Regions from separate parts of the Bacillus kalamii genome, predicted to be linked through region 3. Evidence: a T-box and tRNA genes for the amino acid it is inferred to sense, from the RefSeq annotation. Region 3 holds a T-box; the other regions hold tRNA genes.
The links. The T-box of region 3 lies ahead of proS (proline--tRNA ligase). A T-box ahead of a tRNA ligase gene usually reads a tRNA of that ligase, here a tRNA-Pro.

Region 1 (3,240 bases), on a different contig from region 3:
ATTCAAAGCCAGAAACTCAAATAAAGCATTGGATCCGCCTCTTGTGACCACTAGATCTGTTGCAGCCAATAGATCGGCTAGACCCTCCTGCACATACTCGAATTGCAAGTAATTAGGTGCAGACAAGAAGTGATTGTCTATGTTATTTTTACCGCATATATGTATAATCGAGTATCGGCGGGACAATACATTCAATGTCCCTCTCACTGCTTCATTAATAGACTTGGACCCTAGGCTCCCTCCCACAATAGTCAGGACAGGGCGCTTACCATCTAATTCCCACTGCCTCCTTGCCTTTTCCTTTGATCCTAATAACAGTTCTTTCCGTATAGGCGAACCTGTTACCAACGTTTTTTGAACAGGGAAATATAGGCTCGTTTCCTCGAATGATGTAAAAATAGTCGTGGCAAACCGTTTGGCAATTTTATTAGCAAGTCCAGGGGTCATATCACTTTCATGCAGATAGACAGGAATACGCAGAGATTTAGCTGCAACGACCACCGGGACAGATACGAAACCTCCCTTTGAAAAAACAAGGGCGGGCTTAAGCTTTTTTAACTGCCTGCGTGCCTCCACACATCCTTTAACTATTTTGAAAAGATCTGTCACATTTTCCCTAGAGACATACCTTCTCTGCTTTCCGCTGCTGATTCCATAATAGGGGACATTTGCATGGGACATAAGCTCTTTTTCTATGCCTCTTTTCGAACCGATATAGCTGATTTCCCATTCCTGTTTATCCAGCTCATCCATAATCGCTATATTCGGAGTAACATGCCCGGCAGAACCCCCGCCTGTAAATACAATTCTCTTTTTCACATCTATTCTCCCTTAGTCCTCGACATCTTACTATACATTATATGGGAACAGCACCCTCACATGCTACAAAGAAAAAGGACATGAAAAATTGAAGAAGTAGATATGTGCATAAAAAAAACTAATCTCATTTGTTTGAGATTAGTTTTTTACGCGCCTTAGAGGATTCGAACCTCTGACCGACGGCTTAGAAGGCCGTTGCTCTATCCAGCTGAGCTAAAGGCGCATGACAATATGTAAAGTACAGATAAAAAAATGGCTCCGCAGGTAGGACTCGAACCTACGACCGTTCGGTTAACAGCCGAATGCTCTACCACTGAGCTACTGCGGAACAATAAAATAATGTATGTAATGGTGGGCCTAAGTGGACTCGAACCACCGACCTCACGCTTATCAGGCGTGCGCTCTAACCAGCTGAGCTATAGGCCCATTCATATTTGGAGCGGGTGAAGGGAATCGAACCCTCATCATCAGCTTGGAAGGCTGAGGTTTTACCACTAAACTACACCCGCAAAAATGGCTGGGCTAGAAGGATTCGAACCTTCGCATGACGGAATCAAAATCCGTTGCCTTACCGCTTGGCTATAGCCCAATAATAGAGTTATAAAAAATGGGGCGGCTGATGGGAATCGAACCCACGAATGTCGGAACCACAATCCGATGCGTTAACCACTTCGCCACAGCCGCCATAATAAGAATTGGCAGGGGCAGTAGGAATTGAACCCACACTGACGGTTTTGGAGACCGTAGTTCTACCTTTAAACTATGCCCCTATGAAAGGACAAATGGTGGAGGGGGGCAGATTCGAACTGCCGAACCCGAAGGAGCGGATTTACAGTCCGCCGCGTTTAGCCACTTCGCTACCCCTCCGTATAATATAAAAAATAAGCAACATTGAAGAATGATGCTTGGAAATGAATCGATTTATCAGGTTAAAGCTGTTGCTCTTTCCCTATCGATCTGCTGCGATTCGTTATCCATAGCAAAAATCAAACTGGAAATTTAATTAAATGGCGGTCCCGACGGGAATCGAACCCGCGATCTCCTGCGTGACAGGCAGGCATGTTAACCGCTACACCACGGGACCACTATTCAAAAAAAATGGAGGAGGTAGAGGGATTCGAACCCCCGCGAGCCGTTAAGCCCCTGTCGGTTTTCAAGACCGATCCCTTCAGCCGGACTTGGGTATACCTCCGTATGATAAATGGAATGGTGGAGCCTAGCGGGATCGAACCGCTGACCTCCTGCGTGCAAGGCAGGCGCTCTCCCAGCTGAGCTAAGGCCCCAAATATAATGAATGGTCGGGAAGACAGGATTCGAACCTGCGACCCCTTGGTCCCAAACCAAGTGCTCTACCAAGCTGAGCTACTTCCCGAAATATGGCGCGCCCGAAAGGAGTCGAACCCATAACCTTCTGATCCGTAGTCAGACGCTCTATCCAATTGAGCTACGGGCGCATATAAATGAGTATGGAGCGGAAGACGGGATTCGAACCCGCGACCCCAACCTTGGCAAGGTTGTATTCTACCACTGAACTACTTCCGCAAATGGTGCGGGTGAAGGGACTTGAACCCCCACGCCGTAAGGCGCCAGATCCTAAGTCTGGTGCGTCTGCCAATTCCGCCACACCCGCATATAAATGGTGAGCCATGAAGGATTCGAACCTTCGACCCTCTGATTAAAAGTCAGATGCTCTACCAACTGAGCTAATGGCTCTTCAAATGGTGCCGGCAAGAGGAGTCGAACCCCCGACCTACTGATTACAAGTCAGTTGCTCTACCAACTGAGCTACACCGGCATTATTAAAGAAAATATGGTGGAGGATGACGGGATCGAACCGCCGACCCTCTGCTTGTAAGGCAGATGCTCTCCCAGCTGAGCTAATCCTCCAGTATGATAATCGAAATGGTGACCCGTACGGGATTCGAACCCGTGTTACCGCCGTGAAAGGGCGGTGTCTTAACCGCTTGACCAACGGGCCTATTTTGTATAAAAACCAAAATAAATACCCCTGTTGGGGTTTGCCTGGCAACGTCCTACTCTCACAGGGGGAAACCCCCAACTACCATCGGCGCTGAAGAGCTTAACTTCCGTGTTCGGAATGGGAACGGGTGTGGCCTCTTCGCCATCATTACCAGACATATAAAGGAATGTTATTCCTTCAAAACTAGATAACAGAGTCAAAAGTAAATCAAACAACAATTTGGTTAAGTCCTCGACCGATTAGTATCCGTCAACTCCATGTGTCGCCACACTTCCATCTCGAACCTATCAACCTGATCATCTCTCAGGGGTCTTACTAGCTTGACGCTATGGGAAATCTCATCTTGAGGGGGGCTTCATGCTTAGATGCTTTCAGCACTTATCCCGTCCGCACATAGCTACCCAGCGATGCCTTTGGCAAGACAACTGGTACACCAGAGG
Region 2 (3,240 bases), 2.5 Mb from region 3:
CTCTTGAGTACTTCCCCACAATATAAAAATGGCTCCGCAGGTAGGATTCGAACCTACGACCGCTCGGTTAACAGCCGAGTGCTCTACCACTGAGCTACTGCGGAATGGTGGGCCTAAGTGGACTCGAACCACCGACCTCACGCTTATCAGGCGTGCGCTCTAACCAGCTGAGCTATAGGCCCATTCTTTGGAGCGGGTGAAGGGAATCGAACCCTCATCATCAGCTTGGAAGGCTGAGGTTTTACCACTAAACTACACCCGCATATATATGGGGCGACTGATGGGAATCGAACCCACGAATGTCGGAACCACAATCCGATGCGTTAACCACTTCGCCACAATCGCCGTTATATTTAAAAATATGGTGGCTCAGGACGGAATCGAACCGCCGACACAAGGATTTTCAGTCCTTTGCTCTACCGACTGAGCTACTGAGCCATTAGTATATTAAGGATCTGCATGAGCAGATTTCAGCATCCTTCATCTAGTATGTAGAAGGATTTGCCATTCTACCATGTAAGAATGGCGGTCCCGACGGGAATCGAACCCGCGATCTCCTGCGTGACAGGCAGGCATGTTAACCGCTACACCACGGGACCTTTCTGATTGCGGGGACAGGATTTGAACCTGCGACCTTCGGGTTATGAGCCCGACGAGCTACCAGACTGCTCCACCCCGCGACGGTAATAATGTTGATTTCTTTTAAAAAATGGAGGAGGTAGAGGGATTCGAACCCCCGCGAGCCGTTAAGCCCCTGTCGGTTTTCAAGACCGATCCCTTCAGCCGAACTTGGGTATACCTCCGCATAAAAGAAATAATATGGTGGACCTTGTAGGACTCGAACCTACGACCGGACGGTTATGAGCCGTCTGCTCTAACCAGCTGAGCTAAAGGTCCTTATTTTGGTAGCGGCGGAGGGGATCGAACCCCCGACCTCACGGGTATGAACCGTACGCTCTAGCCAGCTGAGCTACACCGCCAAAATAGATAAGGATTATATAATATTAAATGGTGGAGCCTAGCGGGATCGAACCGCTGACCTCCTGCGTGCAAGGCAGGCGCTCTCCCAGCTGAGCTAAGGCCCCAATTAATATGTAATGGTCGGGAAGACAGGATTCGAACCTGCGACCCCTTGGTCCCAAACCAAGTGCTCTACCAAGCTGAGCTACTTCCCGAAATATGGCGCGCCCGAAAGGAGTCGAACCCATAACCTTCTGATCCGTAGTCAGACGCTCTATCCAATTGAGCTACGGGCGCATATTTCACATATAATATAATAAATGGTGCCGAGGACCGGAATCGAACCGGTACGGTAGTCACCTACCGCAGGATTTTAAGTCCTGTGCGTCTGCCAGTTCCGCCACCCCGGCTTTGGAACTCTTTGGAGCGGAAGACGGGATTCGAACCCGCGACCCCAACCTTGGCAAGGTTGTATTCTACCACTGAACTACTTCCGCAAATGGTGCGGGTGAAGGGACTTGAACCCCCACGCCGTAAGGCGCCAGATCCTAAGTCTGGTGCGTCTGCCAATTCCGCCACACCCGCATATAAATGGTGAGCCATGAAGGATTCGAACCTTCGACCCTCTGATTAAAAGTCAGATGCTCTACCAACTGAGCTAATGGCTCTTCAAATGGTGCCGGCAAGAGGAGTCGAACCCCCGACCTACTGATTACAAGTCAGTTGCTCTACCAACTGAGCTACACCGGCATTGTTATGGTGGAGGATGACGGGATCGAACCGCCGACCCTCTGCTTGTAAGGCAGATGCTCTCCCAGCTGAGCTAATCCTCCATTTTTGTATGCCTGGCAACGTCCTACTCTCGCAGGGGGAAACCCCCAACTACCATCGGCGCTGAAGAGCTTAACTTCCGTGTTCGGAATGGGAACGGGTGTGGCCTCTTCGCCATCATTACCAGACATTTATTTGAGACAAATATTATTATATACAGTCTTTCAAATAATTTCAAGAACAAATTTATATTTATTCCTTCAAAACTAGATAACAGAGGCATTCAAACACATGTAACTTTTCTATGTCCAGCTACGGCTCCTAGCTTTTCGGTCGTTTCGGTCCGTCACTTCAAATCCAAAAGCGGGATTTTGATGAGCCGGCCCTCCAACGCCTGTCAAAGCTGAACAGTCGCCTTCGCCTTTCTTTTTGGTTAAGTCCTCGACCGATTAGTATCCGTCAACTCCATGTGTCGCCACACTTCCATCTCGAACCTATCAACCTGATCATCTCTCAGGGGTCTTACTAGCTTGACGCTATGGGAAATCTCATCTTGAGGGGGGCTTCATGCTTAGATGCTTTCAGCACTTATCCCGTCCGCACATAGCTACCCAGCGATGCCTTTGGCAAGACAACTGGTACACCAGAGGTGCGTCCATCCCGGTCCTCTCGTACTAAGGACAGCTCCTCTCAAATTTCCTACGCCCGCGACGGATAGGGACCGAACTGTCTCACGACGTTCTGAACCCAGCTCGCGTACCGCTTTAATGGGCGAACAGCCCAACCCTTGGGACCGACTACAGCCCCAGGATGCGATGAGCCGACATCGAGGTGCCAAACCTCCCCGTCGATGTGGACTCTTGGGGGAGATAAGCCTGTTATCCCCGGGGTAGCTTTTATCCGTTGAGCGATGGCCCTTCCATGCGGAACCACCGGATCACTAAGCCCGACTTTCGTCCCTGCTCGACTTGTAGGTCTCGCAGTCAAGCTCCCTTATGCCTTTGCACTCTACGAATGATTTCCAACCATTCTGAGGGAACCTTTGGGCGCCTCCGTTACATTTTAGGAGGCGACCGCCCCAGTCAAACTGCCCGCCTGACACTGTCTCCCACCCCGATAAGGGGTGCGGGTTAGAATTTCAATACAACCAGGGTAGTATCCCACCGACGCCTCCACCGAAGCTAGCGCTCCGGCTTCAAAGGCTCCTACCTATCCTGTACAAGCTGTACCAAAATTCAATATCAGGCTGCAGTAAAGCTCCACGGGGTCTTTCCGTCCTGTCGCGGGTAACCTGCATCTTCACAGGTACTATAATTTCACCGAGTCTCTCGTTGAGACAGTGCCCAGATCGTTACGCCTTTCGTGCGGGTCGGAACTTACCCGACAAGGAATTTCGCTACCTTAGGACCGTTATAGTTACGGCCGCCGTTTACTGGGGCTTCGATTCAAAGCTTCGCTTGCGCTAACCTCTCCTCTTAACCTTCCAGCACCGGGCAGGCGTCAGCCCCT
Region 3 (3,240 bases):
GGAACTCGGCCTGCAGACACCGATCGTCAACTTCAATGGAGCTTTTGTCCATCATCCCCTTTCCACTAGCTGGGGAACGTACCACAGCCCATTGGATTTATCAGTGGCGAAAGATATCGTGGAAGCTTGCGAAGACTTTCCTCTCCACAATATTATTGCGGAAGTGAGAGATGATGTTTTTTTTCATTACCATGATGAGAAAATGATCGATCTTTTCCAATTTGGAAACCCGAACATCACTTATGGCGATCTTCGCAGCTTTCTCCAGGCCTCACCGACAAGCATGCTCATCCATACAGAAGAACATGATGTACATAGCATCCGTAAACATCTGTCCGATGTTCATGCTGAAGTAATTGACCACCGCCGCTGGGCAGATCCTTTCCATGTGATCGAAATTGTCAAATCTGGTCTCAACAAGGCAGTCGGCATCCAAAAAGTAGCAGATTTTCTGGCTATTCCAAAAGATCGGATTGTTGCATTCGGTGACGAAGACAATGACCTGGAAATGCTGGAATATGCAGGGACAGGTGTAGCGATGGGAAATGGGATCGATGCAGTGAAGAATATTGCCGATACCATAACTCTGAGCAACGAAGAAGACGGAATCGGCCTGTTTCTACAGGAAAAATTCAATATCCCCGACCGTAAACTATCCTAATGCCCTTGAGGAAAGTTCAGCAATCATTGCCAGTATCCTATGAGGTGTATCGGCTTATACTAAAAGTGCATCCATATGCGATGCCAATAGCTTAGATAGCGAGGGGTTTACTAATGGGCAAAAGCACAAAATCAAAACGTTTTTTCCAGCAAAGTAAAGACGCTGTTTCCAAGCATGATGAAAAATTCCCGTACCGCATGACCTTAGCGGAAGCAGAAGAAAGAAAATCATGCAGCTGCCATTCAGGTACGGATTGCTGCAATTAATGCAGAGCAAATTGTAACTAGTCCGTACTTCAGAAAGCCAAGAAAATGCTTCCCCTTCACAAGAGTTCATGGCTTCCGTTATTCAGGATGGTCTGGAGCGTGGAACATCAGGCTAAAAGAGGCACATCAAAGCTAACAGCTTTCCCCGCAATAGAACAGCCTACCTAATGGATAGGCTGTTCTTTTTTTACCATTTAGTTGACATCAGCCGTACTGCACTATATAATTCAAAAAAATCAATTATTCAGGAAACGTCGACGAGGATCAGTACAATGTATAAAGCCATTTCCAGAGAGAAAGCAAATCGCTGAAAGCTTTCAGTGGCCCGCATCGGAACCTGCCTCTGAGTTCTGTCCGCAAAATCGGGCAGCGGTTAATCGCCGTTAATAGATAAGAGTGTGAAGCTTGGCTTCGAAATAGGGTGGTACCGCCGATATATCGGTCCCTATTCGATTGCCGGTTTTTTTTTTTACCCTATATGGATGAGGTGCAATTATGGCAAAACAATTTGTGAAAGAAATTACTGCTATGGAAGACAACTTTGCCCAGTGGTATACAGATGTGGTCAAAAAAGCAGACTTAGTTGATTATTCAAGCGTCCGCGGAAGTATGATCATTCGGCCATATGGCTATGCGATTTGGGAAAACATTAAGGATGCCCTTGATAAAAAAATCAAGGATACTGGCCATGAAAATGTGTATATGCCACTGTTCATACCTGAGAGCCTTCTGCAGAAGGAGAAAGACCATATCGAAGGTTTCGCTCCGGAAGTTGCCTGGGTGACTCATGGGGGAGAAGAAAAATTAGCAGAGCGGCTTTGTGTACGCCCTACTTCAGAAGTTCTTTTCGGTGAACACTATAAAAACATCATCCATTCCTATCGCGACCTCCCAAAATTGTACAATCAATGGGCAAACGTAGTCCGCTGGGAAAAGACAACACGCCCTTTCTTACGAACATTGGAGTTTCTTTGGCAGGAAGGGCATACATGCCACGAAACCGATGAAGATGCACAAGAAGAAACGGTCAAAATGCTCGAAGTCTATGCATCCATGTGTGAAGATGTCCTCGCAATTCCTGTAATCAAAGGAAAAAAAACGGACAAAGAAAAATTTGCGGGCGCCAAATATACGTATACGATTGAGAGTCTTATGCATGACGGAAAAGCCCTGCAATCAGCTACTTCACACCATCTCGGGAACGGATTTGCCAAAGCGTTCGGCATCCAATTTACAGACCGGGACGGACAATTGCAATATGTCCAGCAAACTTCCTGGGGATTCACTACCCGTATCATCGGAGCTATGATCATGGTGCATGGAGATGATAGAGGCTTGGTTGTACCGCCACGCATTGCCCCTACACAGCTCATGATCATCCCGATTGCCCAGCATAAAGAAGGCGTTCTGGATTTTGCCTATGACCTCCATGAAAGATTGAAAAAATCGTACCGTACAGGCATTGATGCCAGTGACAAGAAACCAGGATGGAAATTCAACGAATATGAAATGAAGGGAATTCCATTGCGCCTGGAAATCGGGCCGCGGGACATAGAATCCAATCAGGCTGTGCTGGTTAGAAGGGATACAGGCGAAAAACAAACAATTAATTTATCCGATATGGAATCAACCATCGAAAAAACACTGGAAGATATCCAAAAAAACCTTTATCAGAAAGCAAAAAAACATCGCGACAATAAAACAAATGCCGCAGAAAATATAGAGGGCATGAAACAAATCCTTGATGAGAAAACCGGCTTCATCAAAGCTCTATGGTGCGGCAGCAAAGAATGTGAAGAAGAGATAAAAGAAAAAACAGGTGCAACTTCCCGCTGCATTCCTTTCGACGAACAAGCGAAGCCAGGAAAATGCGTATGCTGCCAAAAAACCGCCGAAATCCTAGTATACTGGGCAAAAGCTTATTAATACAAAAGCGGACGGGACCGTTTATCCCCGACCAGCTTAAGGCGGGACTCTCTTAAAAAGGCAAAAAAAATAGGCCGGAGGGATCCACTTTTCATTTGGAACCCTCCAAGCTTATTTCTAATCTTTCCGAAAAAAGCCTACTACATTGGTCGTCTCTACAATGTTTACAAAGGCCTTCGGATCGACTTCCTGTATGATATGTTCAAGGTCATACAGCTCATATCGTGTAATAACCATCATCATCATCTCTTTTTCTTCACCCGTAAATGCCCCTTTAGCCGGCAGCATTGTAATACCGCGTACCAACTTTGCATGAATAGCATTCTTCAATTCCACAGATTTCTTCGTAATGATAAATACAGTCAGCTTTTCATGCCGGGTATGGAT

Region 1: it has a tRNA-Pro gene. The T-box ahead of proS (proline--tRNA ligase) is inferred to sense a tRNA for this amino acid. The anticodon was not compared.
Region 2: it has a tRNA-Pro gene. The T-box ahead of proS (proline--tRNA ligase) is inferred to sense a tRNA for this amino acid. The anticodon was not compared.

What each region holds. Positions count from the first base shown of each region.
Region 1 is NZ_JBDFMI010000006.1:444,261-447,500, forward strand. It holds gene ABC357_RS19865 (undecaprenyldiphospho-muramoylpentapeptide beta-N-acetylglucosaminyltransferase) at 1-819, opposite strand, end outside; tRNA gene ABC357_RS19870 (tRNA-Arg) at 969-1,042, opposite strand; tRNA gene ABC357_RS19875 (tRNA-Asn) at 1,073-1,147, opposite strand; tRNA gene ABC357_RS19880 (tRNA-Ile) at 1,169-1,245, opposite strand; tRNA gene ABC357_RS19885 (tRNA-Gly) at 1,255-1,328, opposite strand; tRNA gene ABC357_RS19890 (tRNA-Gln) at 1,334-1,408, opposite strand; tRNA gene ABC357_RS19895 (tRNA-His) at 1,428-1,503, opposite strand; tRNA gene ABC357_RS19900 (tRNA-Trp) at 1,516-1,589, opposite strand; tRNA gene ABC357_RS19905 (tRNA-Tyr) at 1,603-1,686, opposite strand; tRNA gene ABC357_RS19910 (tRNA-Asp) at 1,828-1,903, opposite strand; tRNA gene ABC357_RS19915 (tRNA-Ser) at 1,919-2,011, opposite strand; tRNA gene ABC357_RS19920 (tRNA-Ala) at 2,027-2,102, opposite strand; tRNA gene ABC357_RS19925 (tRNA-Pro) at 2,115-2,191, opposite strand; tRNA gene ABC357_RS19930 (tRNA-Arg) at 2,197-2,273, opposite strand; tRNA gene ABC357_RS19935 (tRNA-Gly) at 2,287-2,361, opposite strand; tRNA gene ABC357_RS19940 (tRNA-Leu) at 2,365-2,449, opposite strand; tRNA gene ABC357_RS19945 (tRNA-Lys) at 2,457-2,532, opposite strand; tRNA gene ABC357_RS19950 (tRNA-Thr) at 2,539-2,614, opposite strand; tRNA gene ABC357_RS19955 (tRNA-Val) at 2,631-2,706, opposite strand; tRNA gene ABC357_RS19960 (tRNA-Glu) at 2,723-2,797, opposite strand; rRNA gene rrf (5S ribosomal RNA) at 2,840-2,955, opposite strand; rRNA gene ABC357_RS19970 (23S ribosomal RNA) at 3,020-3,240, opposite strand, start outside.
Region 2 is NZ_JBDFMI010000001.1:348,526-351,765, reverse strand. It holds tRNA gene ABC357_RS01885 (tRNA-Ser) at 1-17, opposite strand, end outside; tRNA gene ABC357_RS01880 (tRNA-Asn) at 30-104, opposite strand; tRNA gene ABC357_RS01875 (tRNA-Ile) at 106-182, opposite strand; tRNA gene ABC357_RS01870 (tRNA-Gly) at 189-262, opposite strand; tRNA gene ABC357_RS01865 (tRNA-His) at 270-345, opposite strand; tRNA gene ABC357_RS01860 (tRNA-Phe) at 363-438, opposite strand; tRNA gene ABC357_RS01855 (tRNA-Asp) at 524-599, opposite strand; tRNA gene ABC357_RS01850 (tRNA-Met) at 607-680, opposite strand; tRNA gene ABC357_RS01845 (tRNA-Ser) at 711-803, opposite strand; tRNA gene ABC357_RS01840 (tRNA-Ile) at 821-897, opposite strand; tRNA gene ABC357_RS01835 (tRNA-Met) at 904-980, opposite strand; tRNA gene ABC357_RS01830 (tRNA-Ala) at 1,010-1,085, opposite strand; tRNA gene ABC357_RS01825 (tRNA-Pro) at 1,099-1,175, opposite strand; tRNA gene ABC357_RS01820 (tRNA-Arg) at 1,181-1,257, opposite strand; tRNA gene ABC357_RS01815 (tRNA-Leu) at 1,282-1,370, opposite strand; tRNA gene ABC357_RS01810 (tRNA-Gly) at 1,383-1,457, opposite strand; tRNA gene ABC357_RS01805 (tRNA-Leu) at 1,461-1,545, opposite strand; tRNA gene ABC357_RS01800 (tRNA-Lys) at 1,553-1,628, opposite strand; tRNA gene ABC357_RS01795 (tRNA-Thr) at 1,635-1,710, opposite strand; tRNA gene ABC357_RS01790 (tRNA-Val) at 1,718-1,793, opposite strand; rRNA gene rrf (5S ribosomal RNA) at 1,804-1,919, opposite strand; rRNA gene ABC357_RS01780 (23S ribosomal RNA) at 2,161-3,240, opposite strand, start outside.
Region 3 is NZ_JBDFMI010000001.1:2,887,847-2,891,086, forward strand. It holds gene ABC357_RS14350 (Cof-type HAD-IIB family hydrolase) at 1-661, shown strand, start outside; gene ABC357_RS14355 (hypothetical protein) at 775-927, shown strand; T-box leader at 1,173-1,377, shown strand; gene proS (proline--tRNA ligase) at 1,423-2,853, shown strand; gene ABC357_RS14365 (YitT family protein) at 2,971-3,240, opposite strand, start outside.